DNA from 3 places in the Viridibacillus sp. FSL H8-0110 genome. Region 2 is predicted to be linked to each of the others. Evidence: a T-box and tRNA genes for the amino acid it is inferred to sense, from the RefSeq annotation. Region 2 holds a T-box; the other regions hold tRNA genes.

Region 1 (7,713 bases), 180 kb from region 2:
ATTGGTGACAGGTGGTGCATGGTTGTCGTCAGCTCGTGTCGTGAGATGTTGGGTTAAGTCCCGCAACGAGCGCAACCCTTGATCTTAGTTGCCATCATTTAGTTGGGCACTCTAAGGTGACTGCCGGTGACAAACCGGAGGAAGGTGGGGATGACGTCAAATCATCATGCCCCTTATGACCTGGGCTACACACGTGCTACAATGGACGATACAAAGAGTCGCTAACTCGCGAGGGTATGCTAATCTCATAAAATCGTTCTCAGTTCGGATTGTAGGCTGCAACTCGCCTACATGAAGCCGGAATCGCTAGTAATCGTGGATCAGCATGCCACGGTGAATACGTTCCCGGGCCTTGTACACACCGCCCGTCACACCACGAGAGTTTGTAACACCCGAAGTCGGTGAGGTAACCTTTATGGAGCCAGCCGCCGAAGGTGGGATAGATGATTGGGGTGAAGTCGTAACAAGGTAGCCGTATCGGAAGGTGCGGCTGGATCACCTCCTTTCTAAGGATAATTACGGAAACAGATCTTGGATCTGTCGATTAACGTCTTGCGTTCAGTTTTGAAGGCTCATTGTAAAATGATCTTCAAAACCTTGTTCTTTGAAAACTGGATAAAACGACATTGAAGCAAATTAAGTAACACATTTTTTATTATTAAGTTTTTTAGGCTTAATAACTAACTTTTAGGTTAAGTTATTAAGGGCGCATGGCGGATGCCTTGGCACTAGGAGCCGAAGAAGGACGGCACTAACACCGATATGCTTCGGGGAGCTGTAAGTGAGCTTTGATCCGGAGATTTCCGAATGGGGGAACCCACTGTTCGTAATGGAGCAGTATCTTGACGTGAATACATAGCGTCTTGATGGCAGACCCAGGGAACTGAAACATCTAAGTACCTGGAGGAAGAGAAAGAAAAATCGATTCCCTGAGTAGCGGCGAGCGAAACGGGAATAGCCCAAACCAAGAGGCTTGCCTCTTGGGGTTGTAGGACACTCTATATGGAGTTACAAAGGAATGAGTTAAACGAAGCGGTCTGGAAAGGCCCGCCAGAGCAGGTAACAGCCCTGTAGTTGAAAGTTCATTCTCTCTTGAGTGTATCCTGAGTACGGCGGAACACGTGAAATTCCGTCGGAATCTGGGAGGACCATCTCCCAAGGCTAAATACTACCTAGTGACCGATAGTGAACCAGTACCGTGAGGGAAAGGTGAAAAGCACCCCGGAAGGGGAGTGAAATAGATCCTGAAACCATGTGCCTACAAGTAGTTAGAGCCCGTTAATGGGTGATAGCGTGCCTTTTGTAGAATGAACCGGCGAGTTACGATTACATGCGAGGTTAAGTTTTAGAAGACGGAGCCGCAGCGAAAGCGAGTCTGAATAGGGCGAATGAGTATGTGGTTGTAGACCCGAAACCAGGTGATCTACCCATGTCCAGGGTGAAGGTAAGGTAACACTTACTGGAGGCCCGAACCCACGTACGTTGAAAAGTGCGGGGATGAGGTGTGGGTAGCGGAGAAATTCCAATCGAACCTGGAGATAGCTGGTTCTCTCCGAAATAGCTTTAGGGCTAGCCTCGTGATAAAGAATCCTGGAGGTAGAGCACTGTTTGAACTAGGGGTCCATCCCGGATTACCGAATTCAGACAAACTCCGAATGCCAGTGATTTATGCACGGGAGTCAGACTGCGAGTGATAAGATCCGTAGTCAAGAGGGAAACAGCCCAGACCACCAGCTAAGGTCCCAAAGTAATTGTTAAGTGGAAAAGGATGTGACGTTGCTTAGACAACCAGGATGTTGGCTCAGAAGCAGCCATCATTTAAAGAGTGCGTAATAGCTCACTGGTCGAGTGACGCTGCGCCGAAAATGTATCGGGGCTAAACAATTCACCGAAGCTGTGGATGGACATCTTAGATGTCCGTGGTAGGAGAGCGTTCTAAGTGCTGTGAAGTCAGACCGGAAGGACTGGTGGAGCGCTTAGAAGTGAGAATGCCGGTATGAGTAGCGAAAGACGGGTGAGAATCCCGTCCACCGAATGACTAAGGTTTCCTGAGGAAGGCTCGTCCGCTCAGGGTTAGTCGGGACCTAAGCCGAGGCCGATAGGCGTAGGCGATGGACAACAGGTTGATATTCCTGTACCACCTATTTACCATTTGAGCAATGGGGGGACGCAGTAGGATAGGGTAAGCATGCTGTTGGTTATGCATGTTCAAGCAGTGAGGCGTGAAATGAGGCAAATCCCATTTCTATAACGTTGAGCTGTGATGACGAGGACGTATGTCCGGAGTTCCTGATTTCACACTGCCAAGAAAAGCCTCTAGCGAGGTAAAAGGTGCCCGTACCGCAAACCGACACAGGTAGTCGAGGAGAGAATCCTAAGGTGTGCGAGAGAACTCTCGTTAAGGAACTCGGCAAAATGACCCCGTAACTTCGGGAGAAGGGGTGCTCTAGTAGGGTGAAAGCCCGAGAGAGCCGCAGTGAATAGGCCCAGGCGACTGTTTAGCAAAAACACAGGTCTCTGCAAAACCGTAAGGTGACGTATAGGGGCTGACGCCTGCCCGGTGCTGGAAGGTTAAGAGGAGTGCTTAGCGCAAGCGAAGGTGCGAATTGAAGCCCCAGTAAACGGCGGCCGTAACTATAACGGTCCTAAGGTAGCGAAATTCCTTGTCGGGTAAGTTCCGACCCGCACGAAAGGCGTAACGATCTGGGCACTGTCTCAACGAGAGACTCGGTGAAATTATAGTACCTGTGAAGATGCAGGTTACCCGCGACAGGACGGAAAGACCCCGTGGAGCTTTACTGTAGCCTGATATTGAATTTTGATACATCTTGTACAGGATAGGTAGGAGCCAGAGATTCCGGAGCGCCAGCTTCGGAGGAGGCGTTGGTGGGATACTACCCTAGATGTATTGAACTTCTAACCCATGCCCCTTAGCGGGGTAGGAGACAGTGTCAGGCGGGCAGTTTGACTGGGGCGGTCGCCTCCTAAAGAGTAACGGAGGCGCCCAAAGGTTCCCTCAGAATGGTTGGAAATCATTCGTAGAGTGTAAAGGCATAAGGGAGCTTGACTGCGAGACCTACAAGTCGAGCAGGGTCGAAAGACGGGCTTAGTGATCCGGTGGTTCCGCATGGAAGGGCCATCGCTCAACGGATAAAAGCTACCCCGGGGATAACAGGCTTATCTCCCCCAAGAGTCCACATCGACGGGGAGGTTTGGCACCTCGATGTCGGCTCATCGCATCCTGGGGCTGTAGTCGGTCCCAAGGGTTGGGCTGTTCGCCCATTAAAGCGGTACGCGAGCTGGGTTCAGAACGTCGTGAGACAGTTCGGTCCCTATCCGTCGTGGGCGTAGGAAATTTGAGAGGAGCTGTCCTTAGTACGAGAGGACCGGGATGGACACACCGCTGGTGTACCAGTTGTTCTGCCAAGGGCATCGCTGGGTAGCTATGTGTGGACGGGATAAGTGCTGAAAGCATCTAAGCATGAAGCCCCCCTCAAGATGAGATTTCCCATTACGCAAGTAAGTAAGATCCCTCAAAGACGATGAGGTAGATAGGTTCGAGGTGGAAGTGTGGCGACATACGGAGCTGACGAATACTAATAGATCGAGGACTTAACCAAATTTTACTTAACGAACTTCAATGTAATTTATCCAGTTTTGAGAGAATAAGAAAAAAACTTTTCTAAAATAGCAAAAAACACTTGCTAAACTTTAAAAAATATGTTATAATAATTCTTGTCCTTAAGAAAATAGTCTAGTGACGATGGCAAAGAGGTCACACCCGTTCCCATGCCGAACACGGAAGTTAAGCTCTTTAGCGCCGATGGTAGTTGGGGGTTTCCCCCTGTGAGAGTAGGACGTTGCTAGGCGAACAATATGGAGGATTAGCTCAGCTGGGAGAGCACCTGCCTTACAAGCAGGGGGTCGGCGGTTCGATCCCGTCATCCTCCACCATTATTTTAAATAAACAATGCCGGTGTAGCTCAGTTGGTAGAGCAACTGACTTGTAATCAGTAGGTCGAGGGTTCGACTCCTTTCGCCGGCACCATTCATTTTATATGAGCCATTAGCTCAGTTGGTAGAGCATCTGACTTTTAATCAGAGGGTCGTAGGTTCGAATCCTACATGGCTCACCATTTTTAAAAAACATTATATGCGGGTGTGGCGGAACTGGCAGACGCACTAGACTTAGGATCTAGCGCCGCAAGGCGTGGGGGTTCGACTCCCTTCACCCGCACCATAATTTTTAAGTTTATCAGCATATTGCGGAAGTAGTTCAGTGGTAGAACACCACCTTGCCAAGGTGGGGGTCGCGAGTTCGAACCTCGTCTTCCGCTCCAAAATATGCCGGGGTGGCGGAACTGGCAGACGCACAGGACTTAAAATCCTGCGGTAGGTGACTACCGTACCGGTTCGATTCCGGTCCTCGGCACCATATTTTAATATAATATAAGTGATATAAATGCGCCCGTAGCTCAATTGGATAGAGCGTCTGACTACGGATCAGAAGGTTGTGGATTCGACTTCTGCCGGGCGCGCCATTAACGGGAAGTAGCTCAGCTTGGTAGAGCACTTGGTTTGGGACCAAGGGGTCGCAGGTTCGAATCCTGTCTTCCCGACCATTAATACTTTCAACCCTATGGGGCCTTAGCTCAGCTGGGAGAGCGCCTGCCTTGCACGCAGGAGGTCAGCGGTTCGATCCCGCTAGGCTCCACCAATTTATTACTAAATTTAATACCATCATGGCGGCGTAGCTCAGCTGGCTAGAGCGTACGGTTCATACCCGTGAGGTCGGGGGTTCGATCCCCTCTGCCGCCATACTAACCAAACTAAAGGACCTTTAGCTCAGTTGGTTAGAGCAGACGGCTCATAACCGTCCGGTCGCAGGTTCGAGTCCTGCAAGGTCCACCATCTACACAACGTTATATTTTTTGGAGGAATACCCAAGTCTGGCTGAAGGGATCGGTCTTGAAAACCGACAGGCGGGTCATACCGCGCGGGGGTTCGAATCCCTCTTCCTCCTCCATTTTTTAAAATTTAATTTCATAATATCATTATCGCGGGGTGGAGCAGTTCGGTAGCTCGTCGGGCTCATAACCCGAAGGTCACAGGTTCAAATCCTGTCCCCGCAACCAAATGGTCCGGTAGTTCAGTTGGTTAGAATGCCTGCCTGTCACGCAGGAGGTCGCGGGTTCGAGTCCCGTCCGGACCGCCATTTTTTAAAAATATTGTATTAATCATCATGGGTCAGTAGCTCAGTTGGTAGAGCATTAGATTGAAGCTCTAAGTGTCGGCGGTTCGATTCCGTCCTGACCCACCATGATGCGGGTGTAGTTTAGTGGTAAAACCACAGCCTTCCAAGCTGTTGTCGAGAGTTCGATTCTCTTCACCCGCTCCAATTTTATGGGCCTATAGCTCAGCTGGTTAGAGCGCACGCCTGATAAGCGTGAGGTCGATGGTTCGAGTCCATTTAGGCCCACCATTAAAATTTTTCCGAAGTAGCTCAGTGGTAGAGCATCCGGCTGTTAACCGGACGGTCGTAGGTTCGAGTCCTACCTTCGGAGCCATATATGGGGAAGTACTCAAGTGGCTGAAGAGGCGCCCCTGCTAAGGGTGTAGGTCGCGTAAGCGGCGCGAGGGTTCAAATCCCTCCTTCTCCGCCATATAGGCCCCTTGGTCAAGCGGTTAAGACACCGCCCTTTCACGGCGGTAACACGGGTTCGAATCCCGTAGGGGTCATACTTTAAAAACCATTAGAATCATATTTGATTCTAATGGTTTTTTTGCGTTTGGAAAGTAAATTGAAAAGGCATTTTTTTAATGAGTTAAAGCTATTTTTGCAGATAATGAAAGTAACATACTAAGTAAAGGCTGATTGCCGATACTTAGATTTTTTATTTTAAATACTGTTGACCTTAACGTTACGTCAAACTATATAGTAGAAACATGGAGGTGAAAGAAGATGGAAATGACAATTCAAAAACTTGCTCAGCTGTCAGGAGTTAGTTCAAGAACATTGCGTTATTATGATGATCTAGGCTTGTTAAAACCTACACGTGTAAATTCTTCAGGTTATCGTATTTATGGGCAAGAAGAGATTGATTTGTTACAGCAAATATTATTTTATCGTGAATTAGGCTTTAAGTTAGAAGTCATTAAAGAAATCATAACAGTCGAGAATTTTGACTATAAGAATGCCTTAATGGAGCATTATAAGGCATTAATGGAGAAACGCCACCAATTAGATGTCATGATAACAACGGTAACTAAAACGATCAGTGCTATGAATGGAGGAATTCAAATGTCGAATGAAGAAAAGTTTGAAGGTTTAAAGGAAAAAATGATTTTAGATAATGAAAAACAATATGGTCAAGAGATACGTCAAAATTACGGAGATACTACAGTTGATGCTTCCAATAATAAAGTGCAACAAATGACTGAGCAGCAATATGAAGAAGTGCAAGCATTAGAGCAAGACGTGAAGAGATTATTAAAGCAAGCAATGGAAACTGGTCAAGCTGATAGTGATGTTGCTCAGCGTGCTGCCGAAGCACATAAGCGATGGTTAATGTATTATTGGCCAAAGTATAGTAAAGAAGCACATGCAGGACTTGCAGAAATGTATATAGCAGATGAACGTTTCACGAGCTATTATGATAAAGAGCAAAATGGTACAGCACAACTTTTAAGAGATGCTATATTAATCTATACTGGAATGGATATTTAGAGTACTGCAAAAAGCAGTACTCTTTTTTATGTTTGATTTAAAAAATATAGGAAATAATAAAAATAGGTTATATTAATGGAGGAATAAAATGACGAACACAAAATATCAAAATTTAAAAAATCAAATGATACAAGAATTATTTGTGTTGCAGGGAAGAAAATATACACATGAGCCCCCAGACTCAACAGAGTTATCCAATTATGACAACCATCCTGCAGATCAAGCAACTGATTTAACAGATCAAGTAACAGAAATGGCGATAGGCGAGCATAATGAACAAGAAATTGAAAAACTTGAGGCTGCGTTGCGAGCTATTGATGATGGTTCTTATGGAAAATGTAGTGAATGTGGAGAAGACATTCCATTTGGTCGATTAGAGGCTATTCCAACAGCACTGACATGTGTTGAACATGTACCAGAAAATAAGGTACCTACTGACAGACCTGTTGAGGAGGAACTATTAAATGCATCAACAGAGAGACCTATACAGGATGAAAGATCGATTGTTGATAATGAGGACAGTTTTCTAGAAGTAGAAGCATACGGTTCCTCAGATTCACCTAGCGATCAAATAGAATAAAGTAAAAATGGGACTGTGGGGATACAGTTCCATTTTTGTTGTGCTCAATATTAATGACAACTATGTGAAATTAGAAAGATATTTTATGGAATCTTCAGAAATTTATATACATATTAAATTTACATAATTGTAAAATGGAAATATATAGATTTTATTGTATGTAGAAGGGGGAAATACAATTTCATCAATCGATTGACAAATAAGGGGTGAAAATTGGGATGTGGAAAAGATATTCTTTATTACTTAGTGGAATTGGCGTTTCGTTTTTTGGGAATTGGATTTACATAATCGCGTTGAATGTCTTGGTTCTTGATATGACCAAATCAGCAGCAGCAGTTGCAGGTATTTATATTGTAGGTCCTGTTGCAAAGTTACTAACAAATTTCTTTGCCGGCTCCATAATTGA
Region 2 (7,713 bases):
AAAAACGAAATGCAGCACTTGAAATTGGTGCTGACATTGCGATTGATACGCACGCTGACTGGGTAGAATTATTAAAAGAGGAACAAATCGATATTGTTATTGAAAGTGTTGGACGTGCCACTTTTAATCGCTCTTTGGATGTTTTAAAAAAGGGTGGTAAAATAGTATTGTTCGGTGCAACAACAGAAGACGTTGTCGATTTTGACTTACGAAAATTTTTCTATGGACAATATACATTGTATGGGACTACAATGGGAAGTCGCGAGGAATTCCGTGCATGCCTTGAGCATTTAGCGAAATTTAACACGCATCCAGTGATGGACCGAACTTTCTCATTAGATGAAGCGGAACAAGCGCTTGAATATTTAAAAGAAAATCATCAGTTTGGCAAAATAACTATAACGATTTAAAAATTAAAGGCGGTATACATTTTATGAAAAGAATAGAATCACCACAAAATTCACTAGTGAAGTATTGGAAAAAACTGGTGACAACTAGAAAAGAACGTGAACGCTCTGGCGAATTTATCGTTGAAGGATTCCATTTAGTTGAAGAAGCAATTAAAAACAATGGTGAGGTATTAACAATTATCGTCCGTGAAGGTGTGGACATTCCACATACATGGAATATTGATGACATTTTTGTTGTAGAAGTAACACAAGCAATTGCAAAAGAATTGTCTGAAACAGAACATCCTCAGGGTATCTTCGCACAATGTAAACAACGTGAAGTAACAGAGGAAGAACAAGTAGGCTGGACAAAATTATTATTAATTGATGCAGTTCAAGATCCAGGTAATGTGGGTACAATGATTCGTACGGCAGATGCAGCAGGTATTGATGCGGTTATTCTTGGTAAAGGCTCAGCGGATGCTTTCAATCCAAAAACAGTCCGCTCTGCTCAAGGATCGCATTTCCATATTCCTGTGGTGAAAGGGGATCTTGGAGACTGGATTGACAGTTTACAAGACAGATTAATCCCTGTTATCGGGACAGCTTTAGATAATGCAGTAGTATATTCTGAAGTGAAAAAAGGCGATAAATTTGCACTTATTATGGGCAATGAAGGCAATGGTATTCACCCAGACTTACTTGCAAAAACAGATGCCAATGTAATCATTCCAATTTTAGGGCAAGCTGAATCTTTAAATGTAGCAGTAGCTTCTGGTATTTTGTTATATAACTTCGCAGTTTCAGCAAAGTGACCTTGAAGAAAACAATTTAGTTGCGTATAATGTTTATTATTGCATACAATAATTTATAAAAATTAAATGCTTTGATCGGAAAAAGTATATGTTTCTACACTTTTTAGGGAGTGCTCGCCAAAGACTGCAAGCGTGCATAAAGTTGTGTTACATGGAAGTTCACTCCGTTAGCAGCCACCGGGACCAGCAATTGCTGTAAAGGTAGGCCGGTTTAGAGCCGTTATGTCAATGAAGTGATTGTACTTAAGTACAATAACTAGGGTGGTACCGCGAACTATGTCCTCGTCCCTTTTTAGGGGGCGAGTTTTTTTGTGCAGATTTTTTACATTCTACATGAAAAGAAGGTTTGCATGTTTAGTAAAAACAATTTGTTTTTTACTATTCGATATTGGAAGGAGGAATTTAAATGGCAATGGAAGAACAATTAAATCAGCTAAAGGAAGAAGCTTTAGCGAAAATTGCAGCGGCATCGAACTCTAAAGAGTTGAATGATGTGCGTGTTGCTTATTTAGGTAAAAAAGGTCCAATCACGGATTTATTAAAAGGGATGGGTAAACTGCCTGCAGAGGAACGTCCTAAAATGGGTGCTCTAGTAAACGTTGTACGTCAAGAAGTGACTGAGGTGCTTGAAGCACGTGCGCAATTACTAGAGGAAAAAGCGGTTCAGGAACAACTTGAAAAAGAATCAATTGACGTGACTTTACCAGGTCGTCCTATAAAAGTTGGTAGTAAACATCCGTTAACAAAGGTTGTTGAAGAAATAGAAGACTTATTCATCAGCATGGGATATGAAATTGCGGAAGGACCAGAAGTTGAAAAAGACTATTATAACTTCGAAGCATTAAACCTGCCAAAAGGTCACCCTGCTCGTGATATGCAAGATACATTCTATATTTCTGAAGAGATTTTACTTCGTACACAAACTTCTCCTGTACAAGCTCGTACTATGGAAGAAAAACAAGGTGCTTCTGTGAAAATTATCTGTCCAGGTAAAGTATTCCGCCGTGACAATGATGATGCTACACATTCGCATCAATTCAATCAAATTGAAGGACTTGTAATAAGCGAGAACATTACAATGAGCGATTTAAAAGGTACTTTGGATCTTTTCGCGAAAAAAATGTTTGGCCAAGAACGTGAAATTCGTTTACGCCCAAGTTTCTTCCCATTCACTGAGCCTTCAGTAGAAATGGATATCTCTTGTTTCAAATGTGGTGGATCTGGCTGTAGTTTATGTAAACAAACTGGTTGGATTGAAATTCTAGGTGCCGGTATGGTACATCCAAACGTTCTTGAGATGGCTGGTTATGATCCTAAAAAAGTTTCAGGCTTCGCATTTGGTATGGGGCAAGAACGTATTGCAATGTTGAAATATGGGGTGGACGATATCCGTCATTTCTATACGAATGACATCCGATTCTTATCACAATTCCACCGCACAGAAGAGTAAGGAGGGGTAAACATGTTAGTATCGTTAAAATGGTTAGAACAATATGTTGATTTACAAGGCCTAGAGCCAGCAGTTTTAGCAGAAAAAATTACACGTTCTGGGATTGAAGTGGACGGCGTTGCAAACCTAGCTGAAGGTATGAAAAAGCTAATGGTTGGCGAAGTGAAAGAAAAAGTAAAACACCCAGAAGCGGATAAATTAAATATTTGCCAAGTAGATTTTGGTGAAGAAGAATTATCACAAATCGTATGTGGAGCTCCAAACGTAGCAGTTGGTCAAAAAGTGATCGTTGCTCGTCCAGGTGCCCATTTACCGGGTGGCAAAATCAAAAAAGCCAAACTTCGTGGTGAAGTATCTAACGGCATGATTTGTTCACTACAAGAGCTTGGTATCGAAGGTAAATTAGTACCGAAAGCTTACAGTGAAGGTATTTTCGTATTACCTGCGGAAACGCCAGTAGGGGCAGATCCACTTGAAGTACTTGGCCTATATGATACAGTGCTTGAACTTGGTTTAACACCAAACCGTTCAGATGCTATGAGTATGTTAGGTGTAGCTTATGAAGTAGGAGCAATCCTTTCTGAGGATGTTAAATTACCGGAACTAGATTATACAGAATCAACTGAAAAAGCTTCTGATTATTTAAAACTTCGTGTAGATGCACCGGTAGAAAACCCTATGTACGTAGCAAAAGTTGTGAAAAACGTTAAAGTAGCTGAGTCTCCATTATGGTTGCAACAGCGTTTAATGGCGGCTGGCGTACGTCCGCATAACAATGTTGTCGATGTTACTAACTACATCTTAATGGAATATGGTCAACCGCTTCACGCATTTGACTATGACCGTTTAGGAACAGGGGAAATTGTAGTTCGTTTAGCTAATGAAGGCGAAAAAATAACGACTCTTGATGATAAAGAACGTACATTAAATGCGAGTAATCTTGTTATTACTAATGCTAAAGAACCAGTAGCTGTAGCTGGTGTTATGGGCGGATTAAACTCAGAAGTGCATGAAGGGACAACGACTGTTGTCATTGAATCAGCATACTTTGAAGGTTTATCAGTACGCTATACATCAAAAGACTTAGGTTTACGTAGTGATGCAAGTGCCCGTTTTGAAAAAGGTCTTGATCCAAACCGTGTTATTCCAGCAGCTGAACGTGCAGCTAAATTATTAGCAGAACTAGCTGGTGGGGAAGTATTAGCTGGCTCAGTAATGTTTGATGAATTAGATAAAACTCCTGCAAAAGTAATCGTTTCTCCTGACTTTATCAATGCTCGTCTTGGTATGAAGATTTCTTTAGATGATATGGTGTCAATTTTAAAACGTTTAAAATTTGATGTTGAAACTGCGAATGGCATGCTCTATGTAGATGCACCAACTCGTCGTCAAGATATTAAAATTGAGGAAGATATCGTCGAAGAAATTGCACGAATTTATGGCTACGATGAAATTCCAACAACACTTCCTGTAAGTGAAACAACACCTGGTGGTTTAACACCTTATCAAGCAAAACGTCGTATCGTACGTGCATATTTAGAAGGTGCAGGTCTTCACCAAGCGATTACTTACTCATTAACATCTGATGCACTTTCACAAAAATTTGCATTAGAAACGGCGCCTGTTACAAAACTGTTAATGCCAATGAGTGAAGAACGTAGCACATTACGTCAAAGCTTAATCCCACATTTAGTGGAAGCAGCGTCTTATAATGTCGCACGTCAAGCAGACTTAGTAGCACTTTATGAAGTAGATTCTGTATTCTTAGGTTTAACTGAAGAAAGTCTTCCACATGAAGAAGAACATGTAGCTGCAGTTATCACGGGTAAATGGTTAGATCACGCTTGGCAAGGTGAACATAAACAGGTTGATTTCTTCGTATTAAAAGGAATCGTTGAGGGTCTATTTGATCGCCTAGGTTTAGCAGATGCAGTAACATTTGAACGCGCTACTTTAGATGGTTTACACCCAGGACGTACGGCTAACGTATTATTAAATGGCAACCGTATTGGTTTAATCGCGCAATTGCACCCAACAGAACAAAAAGCAAATGGCTTAAAAGAAACATACGTAATGGAAATGAACTTAGCAGCTATTTTAGAAGCGTCTACTGAAGCACTAGTTTACGTTCCAGTTCCACGTTTCCCTTCGATGTCGCGTGATATCGCTTTAGTTGTTGATAGAAGCGTAGCGGCAGCGGATCTTGAAGTAATTATCCGTCAAGCAGGTGGTACTTTATTGAAAGATGTTCGTGTCTTCGATTTATATGAAGGAGACAAAATGGAAGAAGGTAAAAAATCAGTAGCCTTCTCACTACAATACTTCGAACCTGAGCGTACTTTAACAGATGAAGAAGTAGTAGCAGCACATGACGAAGTGTTAAAAGCATTAGCAGAAGCAAATGCACAAATTCGTTAATTAAATAGATTTTTAAACTAAATACCTGATCAGACATTATGTCTTGGTCAGGTATTTTTTTAATATCCTTTTCATGGAAAAGATTATCTGTTATATTTATTGTATAACAAAGAAGAGGTGAACAAGATGAGTTCATTATTATTGATGCTATTACCGATAATAATCATTCAGTTTATTTTAATGATTGTTGCTTTAGTTGATCTAGTGAAAATTCCGCAAACAAATGGGCCGAAATGGCTGTGGGCTATTGTGATTGTTTTTGCGAACATTTTAGGACCTATTATTTACTTTATCTTCGGGAGAAAACAAGTATGAGCCAGTTATTAAAAGTTTCAGCGTTGCAAAAGAATTATGGACAGCATGAAGTGATTAAAAATATATCTTTTGAGTTAATACAAGGAACAGCAACGGCTTTAATTGGACCAAATGGAGCAGGTAAAACAACTATATTATCGATGCTTGCTGGGCTATTGAAACCAACAAATGGGCAAATTCAATTCGACGGAATAGCAGGGGACCCGAGAGATGCGATTGGGTTTTTACCACAATATCCACAGTTTAATACTTGGCTAACAGCGAGTGAATTTTTAATAATGGCAGCGAGATTAAGTGGATTGACTGCTCAAACTGCGAAGGAAGAGTCAGAGAAAATGCTTCAATTCGTTGGCTTAAAAGATGCAGTAAATAAAAAGATTGGTACGTTCTCTGGTGGTATGAAACAAAGATTGGGTCTAGCACAAGCCATTATACATAAACCCAAACTCCTCTTATTGGATGAGCCAGTATCAGCTCTTGATCCAGCAGGTCGCTTAGATATGATGAATTTGATGAAGTCGTTACAACAAGAAATGACGATTTTGTATTCAACACATATTTTGAATGATGCTGAGCAAATGACGGATCAGCTATTATTCTTGAAAGCTGGTAAATTAGTTGAGCAAGGTTCATTACAAGATGTCAAAGCAAAATACGAACATCGTCAAATTGTAGTGGAATTTAAAGTAGTAGAAGAGGCTGCTCAATTTGTAGTGAATAGTACATTAAGTGCAGAGCAACAAGGTAACATTGTGATTTTACAGACAGATGATATGCAACAAGTTATTCAGGAGTTAGCGAAGGAGACCTTTGAAATCCGGAAAGTTGAGCAGCAATCTGCTAGCTTGGAGGAAATCTTCATGAAGGTGGCAAAACTATGATACAATGGCGTGTACTTTTACAAAAAGAATGGCGTGATCATGTACGTAGCTTGAAGATATTATGGATTCCTCTTGTATTTGTATTATATGGTGTTATGCAGCCGGTAACACTATATTATATGGAAGATATTATGAAGGCTGTCGGCAATATGCCTGAGGGATTTGATATGGGTATAGCAGATATGACATCGGTTGAAGTAATAGCTTCTACAGTCGGACAGTTCCATCTCATTGTTTCACTTATTATTGTTTTAAGCTTTATGGGGATTATTAGTAAGGAAAGAAAAAATCGTACAGCCGCACTATTGTATGTACGACCAATTTCTTTTGCTTCTTATTACTTCAGTAAGTGGTCTGGAGCAACAATTGTTGCGCTCTTTAGTACAATAATAGGCTTATTAGCAAGCTATTACTATACGGTGATTTTATATAATGAGGTAGAAGTTTGGCGGATAGCAGCCCTCATTGGCACTTATAGTCTATGGGTATTGTTCGTCGTGACGGTGACAGTCACAGCGAGTGCATTATTCTCTACGGGTGTTGCGGGTACTCTAGCAATTCTTCTGACGTATTTTCTACAGCTAATCGATAGCATTATCGGACAGTTCTGGACAGTGTCTCCTTGGAAATTGGGCACATACGCAGTAACGTGGCTTGGGTCAAAACCAGATAGTAGTGATTTTTGGTTATCGGTCGTCGTGACGGTTGTTGCCATAATAGTGTTAATGTTAGTCGGAGTATTTGGTGCAAGAAAGAATATGGAGAATATAAAAATATAAAAAACAAGCTATTCCTTCTCTTCATGTAAAGAGAGAGGAATAGCTTGTTTTTATTTAGATCGTTTTTTAGTCGCTATAGAGTGGGCTTTTTGAGTATTTGCAAAATGCCATTTCGTCATAGATTTTAATGTCGCTTCGCCTTTTGATAATAAAATACGCGCGGCCATTTCATCTACCTTATTACTAGCTCCCTTTTGCAGATCAAATCCAACTAAATCGGCGAGGCGGTCCATTTCTTTTAAGAAGGCGTATCGTGCTAGAATAGAGGCAGCGGCTACTGAAACATGTAATTGTTCTGCTTTTGTAGCAAATAGTACATTCTCTTTAACGATGATTTTTTCATTTTTTAGGTGGTTATAGTAAATGCCACGTTCCGCAAATTGGTCAATCAAAATATGTGCTGGTTTTTCTGGTGCAATTTTGCCGAGCACGTTATGAAGTGCCTGGTTGTGCATCATTGCTTTGATTTTCCCTTGAGACCAGCCTCTAGCTTGAATAGTGTTATATTTGTCGTTTCGTACCGTTAGAATGCTATGAGGTAGTGCTCGCATTAAATCAGGCGCGATTTGTCTCATAAAATCATCCGTTAGCATTTTAGAGTCTTTAACACCGAGCTCACGAACGAGTGCAATTTTATTAGCAGATACATATACGGCTGCTACCGTT
Region 3 (7,713 bases), 420 kb from region 2:
GGCATTAACGCTGCCCATTCGGCCTGTCCATAATTTGTAAATTCAATGCGTAATGTTGGTGTAGCTGGTGGTACAAGTGGTTTAATTGAATCTTTTTTCGCAATCGCTTCAGCCGTTTTTTCAGCTAACAATGCTCGTGCTTTTTTAGGATGTAATGTCTTCACAGCCGATCTTGAAATTGATTCTTTTACTGCTGCAGTTACAACACCAGGAATAAGTGCCTCAATCTCACGACAAGCACAATCATCACCAGCTAGAAAAATAACTGGCACTCCAAAATAACCAGCCACATATGAATTAAAGCCAATTTCACCAATTTCCACATCATCAATGAAAATTGTTCGAATACTAAATGTCATTGAATGGCTCATTACTCCAGGTTGTCCTGCTCTCGCATGATATCCTGCAAACATTACACCATCAAATGTTTTATCTACGTTTTGAACCATTGAGAGCGGCTTTAAATCTCCCGTGATCAAATCTGCATCCTCATGCAATTCCTCAACTAACAAATTATTCATTTTGGAATGGCTATCGTTTACTAGCACTTCTTTCGCTCCACTTTTAAAAGCAGCACCAATTATTGCATTGGCCTCATCTGTCATAATTTTTCTAGAGTGTTCATAATTATTTTCTGATTGAGATACAAATGTGTAATCCGGTAAACCCGTAATCCCTTCCATGTCTACTGATAAAAAATACTTCACTCTATCACCCCTATCATTTTTATAATATTCTGATAATATTATAAAAATACATTAACAGATTTTTACTTTAATATCAATTATTTAAAAAATAATGTATTTACTTTTGCATTCAATCATTAACTGGATATACTAATAGAAACAAATAAAAAAACTCACCTCTATGAGAGATGAGTTATATTGTAAATGTTTTTTGTGTAAATCGAATTTTATTAACAAGAAGTTATTGTATTATAAGGTAACGATTAAAGAATTATGCCTAAGAGCATTGAATTTCCAACTATTATTTAAGCTGTGAAATTATTTAATTGTAAGGTATCACTGAACACCCGGTAAAATAGCTAAATGCTTACGATCTGCATCTAAAATAGCATCCACACCTAATGGAATTGCTACATTTGGTTCACAATGTCCAATTTTGAAGCCTTTCACAACTGGTTTACCTAACTTGCCAAAATAATGAGTAAATACTTCATCTATTGTGAGTGAATCTACGTATTCTTTAGGCTCTGCGTTCGTAAACTCTCCGATAATAACACCTGCTACTTCATCTAACTTGCGTGAAAGCTTTAACTGATTGAGAAGACCATCAATTTGAGCCGGCTCTAAACCAATATCTTCAATAAGCAATATTTTTCCTTTAGTATCGATTTCATACTTAGTACCAATACTGCTGACAATTAGTGTTAGATTTCCTCCTGTTAGTTCCCCTCTTACAGCCCCACCAGATACTGTTGTAAGCATAGAGATATCTTCTTCATAGTGAATCTCAGCAGGTTCAAACAACTGCTTAAACATATGCTTAGAACGTTCTGCTACATCTTCTCGCCCCATACTTGATAAAGTTGGACCATGGAAAGTTACAATATCAGAATACAAACCAAAAGCGGTATGTAAATACGTAATATCTGAAAATCCCCAGAAGATTTTAGGATTCTCCTCTAATAATTGATAATCAATGCGTTCTGCAATACGTGCAGCACCATACCCACCACTAGCACAGAGAATAGCAGCAATATTAGGATCTTCAATCATTTCGTGTAAATCAGATAAACGCTCCTCATCAGTTCCTGCCAAATAACCATTCTGCAGTTGTACAGACTTTCCAATAACATATTTCAGGCCAAGCTCCTCTAAAAAAGCGAATGACTTTGTTAACTTCTCAAAATTTGGTGGACTAGCAGGTGCAATAATCCCAACCGTATCTCCAACCTGCAATCTCTTTGGACGTATTTTCATTTCTTAAAACTCCTAATAATATATTCTGTTTCTTATCTCTACTTTATCAAACTCTATATATGAAAAGCGAATAAAGAAGCATTCCTTGATTTACTTATTCACGAAGTATTATAAGTCTGCTGGAAGTACACTTTAATTAAGTTACAATATAATACTTTAATTCCATTGAGAACTGTTAACCTCAGAACTTCTACCATCTAGTAAATTGCTAGGGGGGTCTATATGTAGAAATGCACAAAAAAAGAGGAGCACTCTTTCCCCTCTCTCTTCTAAACATCTATTTCTTAAAATGTTACAGGAACCTTCTCAAATTCCTCATTACTCGCGATTATAAATTTGCTTATAATTCCACATGTACCCCTGCTTTATTCGCAATGGCCTTATCATACAAATATTTAGCGACAACTATATCCGCAATCGCAAGACCCACAGATTTAAAAATGGTAATTTCCTCATCCTTTTCTCTACCTGGCCGCTCCCCACTTACCACTTTTCCAAGCTCTGCATGAATACCAGTTTCAGAAAATACTCCTTCTTGAATCGGCACATGTAAATCTCCTGTTTCTTCCAGAGCTGCGTCTTTTGCTTCTACAATAACTTTATGTGCTGAAGCAATTGCACTTGACGGTAATTCCTGCATCGTTGGACGGAATGAGCCCACCGCGTTTACGTGCGTACCTGGTTTCAATGCTTCGGTGAAGACCGGGATTGTCGAGCTCGTTGCAGTCACTAGAATATCTGCTTTTCGTACCACTTCATTAGGATTATCACAAAGAACTGCTTTCACTTTAAACTTTTCTTCTAAGAATTGAGCAAACTCTTTTGCTTTTGAATCGCTACGATTAAATAAATGAATTTCTTCAATATCTCTTGCAGCTAAAACTGCTTCACACAAACCTTTTGCTTGCTCACCAGTTCCAATAACACCTAATACTTTCGCATTCTCACGTGCAAAATACTTTGTCGCAACACCTGATAAAGCACCTGTTCGAATAAGAGTTAAAAAAGAGCCTTCAAGCAAAGCTAACGGTTCACCAGTTTCAATATCAGATAATAAAACAACACCCTGAATGGTTTTGCCAGTTTTCTTATTATCGGGAACCACCGTTACATATTTAACACCCATTGTTTGCAACTCTTTGGCAACGGAAGGCATGACAAGCCCTGTATTTGCTAGGCCAAAAGGAAGTGACAACCGAATTGGTGTCTCTGTTCTCGAGGCGGAAAACTCATTTAATGCTTGCGCAACACAGTCCATTACCTCATTCATATCCATCAAATTCTTTTGTTCACGTGCACTTAAAATCAACATATCTTTTCCTCCAGTACTGAACTACCTAACAAATACATGTTGCTCTGCGAGATTATTGAACCACCATATTTGATTCTGGAAAGGATGCATCCTTAGCTTCTTCAAGAGATTCTATTTCATCACCAAAACGTGAATGCACAATTGCGGTTCCCGTTAAATCATCCTCAATATTATTTACTATGTTTTCAGTATCAATAAGTGATGATACAGCAACATAAATAGTTAATTGAATAAAATTATTCTTCTTTTTGCACCACCCCTTCTTTCTTTAAAGCTACGAAACTATCAAATCTCTTCCAATAAGAATCCTCTTGGCAAAGTGTCGCGTGGATCAACTAAAAATTGGTGGAAACCTGTCAGGAAAGCTTCTCCTGTAACTTTTGGAATAACCGCTTCATACCCCGCTACATTGCTAATCGATAATATCTCACCAATGAATTGGCCATCTGTGATGCTTTCGTGAACAAAGCTTCCCTTATCTTCCAATTCACCATGTGCATAAAGGCTTGCCAGTCTTGCGCACGTACCTGTACCACAAGGTGAACGGTCGATTTGTTCATCAGCAAAAATTGTAACATTACGCAAATTTGCATTCTCTCCTACTGGATCATCTGAGAAAATAACACCATAAATGCCACGAAGGCCACTTTCAAGTGGATGAACTACATCTATTTTATCTTCGATATATCGTTTGATTTTCGTTCCCCATTTTTGAATTGCAGGTAAATCTTTGGTATTTACTTTCAAACTCATCTCTTTGCTTTTAACAACTGCGTAGAAAGCACCTCCAAATGAGATATCAACATTGAATTCATAACCATCAATACTTACAGGCATATCCTTTTCCAATACAAATGACGGAACATTTTCAAAAGAAACCGCTTCTACAATAGAACCATTGCATTTTGCATAGGCTACTATTTCACCTGCAGGACTATCGATGATAAATTTCTGATTTTCTTCTGTCACGATGAAACGACCTGTTTCTATCCCCATCGTGATTACACCAACAATTCCATGTCCACACATCGTGCTCCAACCTTCATTGTGCATAAACAGTACTCCAAAATCTGCATGAGGGCTCGCAGGGGGCGTAATAATACATCCATACATACCGTGATGCCCCCTTGGTTCAAGCATCAGTACTTCTCTTATGTAATCAAGATGTTCCATGCAGTAAGCACGTCTTTCCAATTGAGTATCACCTTTTATCTCGGGTAGCCCATCCGTTATAATTCGTAATGGTTCGCCTGCAACATGTACATCAACTGTTGTATATACTTTTTTAATGATCATTTAAATCTCTCCAATCCAATTTTTAAAATACTATTTCAAAATGACTTATAAAAAGAGACTCTAGTTATTTATTAACATATGTTTTATAATTTAAGTGAAAGTTCAATATATTTGAAGTATTACTTAAATTACAATAACCTAATATTAGATTAGAGGTAATATTCTGTCAACTTTATTTTTTAAAATATATAATGATGTATACTTTACATAAATTGAGATGAGGTATTGTTATGGACAAAACAATTGGAGATAAAATTAAAAGCCTACGAAAAGAAAGAAAATTGACCCTTAAGGAAATTGCAGACAAGACTGATCTATCCATCAGTTTTTTATCACAAGTTGAGCGTATGAAATCATCTCTAACACTAGAATCGCTTAAGAAAATATCTGAAGTACTTCAAGTAAATCCTAGTTACTTTTTCAGCACAGAAACAAAACAAAAGCAGCCAACTGTCATTCGTGGAATTAATAGCAGTGCGGATTTGACCGTCAACCAATTCATTTACAAGGACTTGTCCGGCAATCATACAGGACTTGGCTTTAACCCACTTTTTATAATTCTAAATCCCGGAGAAAACAAGGGGAATCAATTTACTCATCACGGAAAAGAATTTCTGTATGTTTTAGACGGCATACTGACTGTACAAATAAATGATGAAGAATATCATTTAAACGAACATGACTCCATTATCATCGACTCTAGTAGTCCACATTATTGGTTGAATCTCACAAGTACACCTGTTAAATTTTTATGTGTTTCTTCAGAATGAAAATAAATAAATCCAAATTTTGTTTCTATAATTACTAATAATAAAAAAGAGGAGGGAAATTTCCCTCCTCTCTTTTAGTACTTTACCCTCTTCTTTAAAATTTGCAGATACCTACTCAAACCCCTCATCAATCTCAATTATAGATAATTCCTCTACCAAGTTTGCAATATCTAATTTAGAAAGCCAGCACCTTCATAGCTAACATTGAACGACTGTGGTTCTAGAATATTTTGCACCTTAAATTCCATCAGGGTTCTTCCCTTAATGAAAGAAATTTTGACAACAAAAAAGAGCCCTCATTAGATGAGAACCCTTGATATACTTGCTTATTTAGGATACCGGTGGTCGGGGTCGAACCGACACTCTCGAAAGAACACGATTTTGAGTCGTGCGCGTCTGCCAATTCCGCCACACCGGCATAATATTATTATAGATTATATGTAGTTATTTTAAAAATAATTGGAGGCGGCAACCGGATTTGAACCGGTGGTAGAGGTGTTGCAGACCTGTGCCTTACCACTTGGCTATGCCGCCGTAAATAGAAAATGGAGCGGAAGACGAGGTTCGAACTCGCGACCCCCACCTTGGCAAGGTGGTGTTCTACCACTGAACTACTTCCGCAAATTTAACTGGGGTACCTGGATTCGAACCAGGGCATGACGGAATCAAAATCCGTTGCCTTACCGCTTGGCTATACCCCAATAATATGGGGCGACTGATGGGAATCGAACCCACGAATGCCTGAACCACAATCAGGTGCGTTAACCACTTCGCCACAACCGCCATAATATTATTATTATATCTAAATTATTTTATTGTCAAAAATTAAATGGGGCGACTGATGGGAATCGAACCCACGAATGCCTGAACCACAATCAGGTGCGTTAACCACTTCGCCACAACCGCCATTATATAATTTAAATTGGCAGGGGCAGTAGGAATCGAACCCACATCAAAGGTTTTGGAGACCTCTATTCTACCGTTAAACTATGCCCCTAAAATAAAAAAATGGTGGAGGGGGACGGATTCGAACCGCCGAACCCGAAGGAGCGGATTTACAGTCCGCCGCGTTTAGCCTCTTCGCTACCCCTCCAGAAAAACATGGTGCCGGCGAAAGGAGTCGAACCCTCGACCTACTGATTACAAGTCAGTTGCTCTACCAACTGAGCTACACCGGCATTATTATGGTGGGTCAGGACGGAATCGAACCGCCGACACTTAGAGCTTCAATCTAATGCTCTACCAACTGAGCTACTGACCCATAATAATTTAATATTCTTTTTTAAAAAATGGCGGTCCGGACGGGACTCGAACCCGCGACCTCCTGCGTGACAGGCAGGCATTCTAACCAACTGAACTACCGGACCATTTGGTTGCGGGGACAGGATTTGAACCTGTGACCTTCGGGTTATGAGCCCGACGAGCTACCGAACTGCTCCACCCCGCGATAATGGTATTATTGACTTAAATGGTGGAGGATGACGGGATCGAACCGCCGACCCCCTGCTTGTAAGGCAGGTGCTCTCCCAGCTGAGCTAATCCTCCGTATAATGTTATAAATGGTGACCCCTACGGGATTCGAACCCGTGTTACCGCCGTGAAAGGGCGGTGTCTTAACCGCTTGACCAAGGGGCCATTTAATAAATGAGAATGTGTATGGCGGAGAGCAAGGGATTTGAACCCTTGAGACAAGGTTACTCGCCTACACGATTTCCAATCGTGCTCCTTCGGCCACTCGGACAGCTCTCCAAAAATGGCTCCGAAGGTAGGACTCGAACCTACGACCGTCCGGTTAACAGCCGGATGCTCTACCACTGAGCTACTTCGGAATAATATGATCGCCTAGCAACGTCCTACTCTCACAGGGGGAAACCCCCAACTACCATCGGCGCTAAAGAGCTTAACTTCCGTGTTCGGCATGGGAACGGGTGTGACCTCTTTGCCATCATCACTAGACTATTGTATTACCTAAGGACAAGAATAATTATATCATCTTTTTTAAATTTTAGCAAGTGTTTTTTGCTATTTTAGAAAAGTTTTTTATTATTCTCTCAAAACTGGATAAATTACATTGAAGTTTGTTAAGTAAAATTTGGTTAAGTCCTCGATCTATTAGTATTCGTCAGCTCCGTATGTCGCCACACTTCCACCTCGAACCTATCTACCTCATCGTCTTTGAGGGATCTTACTTACTTGCGTAATGGGAAATCTCATCTTGAGGGGGGCTTCATGCTTAGATGCTTTCAGCACTTATCCCGTCCACACATAGCTACCCAGCGATGCCCTTGGCAGAACAACTGGTACACCAGCGGTGTGTCCATCCCGGTCCTCTCGTACTAAGGACAGCTCCTCTCAAATTTCCTACGCCCACGACGGATAGGGACCGAACTGT

The links. The T-box of region 2 lies ahead of pheS (phenylalanine--tRNA ligase subunit alpha). A T-box ahead of a tRNA ligase gene usually reads a tRNA of that ligase, here a tRNA-Phe.
Region 1: it has a tRNA-Phe gene. The T-box ahead of pheS (phenylalanine--tRNA ligase subunit alpha) is inferred to sense a tRNA for this amino acid. The anticodon was not compared.
Region 3: it has a tRNA-Phe gene. The T-box ahead of pheS (phenylalanine--tRNA ligase subunit alpha) is inferred to sense a tRNA for this amino acid. The anticodon was not compared.

The regions. Positions count from the first base shown of each region.
Region 1 covers NZ_JBBOPJ010000001.1:847,713-855,425, forward strand. The annotation lists rRNA gene MHH98_RS04190 (16S ribosomal RNA) at 1-506, shown strand, start outside; rRNA gene MHH98_RS04195 (23S ribosomal RNA) at 691-3,620, shown strand; rRNA gene rrf (5S ribosomal RNA) at 3,754-3,869, shown strand; tRNA gene MHH98_RS04205 (tRNA-Val) at 3,879-3,954, shown strand; tRNA gene MHH98_RS04210 (tRNA-Thr) at 3,973-4,048, shown strand; tRNA gene MHH98_RS04215 (tRNA-Lys) at 4,061-4,136, shown strand; tRNA gene MHH98_RS04220 (tRNA-Leu) at 4,156-4,240, shown strand; tRNA gene MHH98_RS04225 (tRNA-Gly) at 4,266-4,340, shown strand; tRNA gene MHH98_RS04230 (tRNA-Leu) at 4,347-4,435, shown strand; tRNA gene MHH98_RS04235 (tRNA-Arg) at 4,465-4,541, shown strand; tRNA gene MHH98_RS04240 (tRNA-Pro) at 4,546-4,622, shown strand; tRNA gene MHH98_RS04245 (tRNA-Ala) at 4,642-4,717, shown strand; tRNA gene MHH98_RS04250 (tRNA-Met) at 4,745-4,818, shown strand; tRNA gene MHH98_RS04255 (tRNA-Ile) at 4,835-4,911, shown strand; tRNA gene MHH98_RS04260 (tRNA-Ser) at 4,934-5,026, shown strand; tRNA gene MHH98_RS04265 (tRNA-Met) at 5,059-5,135, shown strand; tRNA gene MHH98_RS04270 (tRNA-Asp) at 5,139-5,215, shown strand; tRNA gene MHH98_RS04275 (tRNA-Phe) at 5,245-5,320, shown strand; tRNA gene MHH98_RS04280 (tRNA-Gly) at 5,325-5,398, shown strand; tRNA gene MHH98_RS04285 (tRNA-Ile) at 5,406-5,482, shown strand; tRNA gene MHH98_RS04290 (tRNA-Asn) at 5,493-5,567, shown strand; tRNA gene MHH98_RS04295 (tRNA-Ser) at 5,573-5,663, shown strand; tRNA gene MHH98_RS04300 (tRNA-Glu) at 5,668-5,739, shown strand; gene MHH98_RS04305 (MerR family transcriptional regulator) at 5,963-6,727, shown strand; gene MHH98_RS04310 (TraR/DksA C4-type zinc finger protein) at 6,816-7,307, shown strand; gene MHH98_RS04315 (MFS transporter) at 7,526-7,713, shown strand, end outside.
Region 2 covers NZ_JBBOPJ010000001.1:1,031,386-1,039,098, forward strand. The annotation lists gene MHH98_RS05110 (zinc-binding dehydrogenase) at 1-410, shown strand, start outside; gene MHH98_RS05115 (TrmH family RNA methyltransferase) at 434-1,204, shown strand; T-box leader at 1,267-1,497, shown strand; gene pheS (phenylalanine--tRNA ligase subunit alpha) at 1,617-2,654, shown strand; gene pheT (phenylalanine--tRNA ligase subunit beta) at 2,667-5,072, shown strand; gene MHH98_RS05130 (PLD nuclease N-terminal domain-containing protein) at 5,199-5,387, shown strand; gene MHH98_RS05135 (ABC transporter ATP-binding protein) at 5,384-6,268, shown strand; gene MHH98_RS05140 (ABC transporter permease) at 6,265-7,047, shown strand; gene rnhC (ribonuclease HIII) at 7,098-7,713, opposite strand, start outside.
Region 3 covers NZ_JBBOPJ010000001.1:614,313-622,025, reverse strand. The annotation lists gene MHH98_RS03115 (M55 family metallopeptidase) at 1-707, opposite strand, end outside; gene MHH98_RS03110 (S66 peptidase family protein) at 1,023-1,943, opposite strand; gene MHH98_RS03105 (ornithine cyclodeaminase family protein) at 2,284-3,255, opposite strand; gene MHH98_RS03100 (proline racemase family protein) at 3,541-4,551, opposite strand; gene MHH98_RS03095 (helix-turn-helix domain-containing protein) at 4,782-5,321, shown strand; tRNA gene MHH98_RS03090 (tRNA-Leu) at 5,658-5,739, opposite strand; tRNA gene MHH98_RS03085 (tRNA-Cys) at 5,782-5,855, opposite strand; tRNA gene MHH98_RS03080 (tRNA-Gly) at 5,868-5,942, opposite strand; tRNA gene MHH98_RS03075 (tRNA-Gln) at 5,951-6,022, opposite strand; tRNA gene MHH98_RS03070 (tRNA-His) at 6,029-6,104, opposite strand; tRNA gene MHH98_RS03065 (tRNA-His) at 6,152-6,227, opposite strand; tRNA gene MHH98_RS03060 (tRNA-Trp) at 6,245-6,318, opposite strand; tRNA gene MHH98_RS03055 (tRNA-Tyr) at 6,331-6,414, opposite strand; tRNA gene MHH98_RS03050 (tRNA-Thr) at 6,424-6,499, opposite strand; tRNA gene MHH98_RS03045 (tRNA-Phe) at 6,507-6,582, opposite strand; tRNA gene MHH98_RS03040 (tRNA-Asp) at 6,612-6,688, opposite strand; tRNA gene MHH98_RS03035 (tRNA-Met) at 6,692-6,768, opposite strand; tRNA gene MHH98_RS03030 (tRNA-Val) at 6,791-6,866, opposite strand; tRNA gene MHH98_RS03025 (tRNA-Glu) at 6,882-6,956, opposite strand; tRNA gene MHH98_RS03020 (tRNA-Ser) at 6,979-7,070, opposite strand; tRNA gene MHH98_RS03015 (tRNA-Asn) at 7,076-7,150, opposite strand; rRNA gene rrf (5S ribosomal RNA) at 7,162-7,277, opposite strand; rRNA gene MHH98_RS03005 (23S ribosomal RNA) at 7,414-7,713, opposite strand, start outside.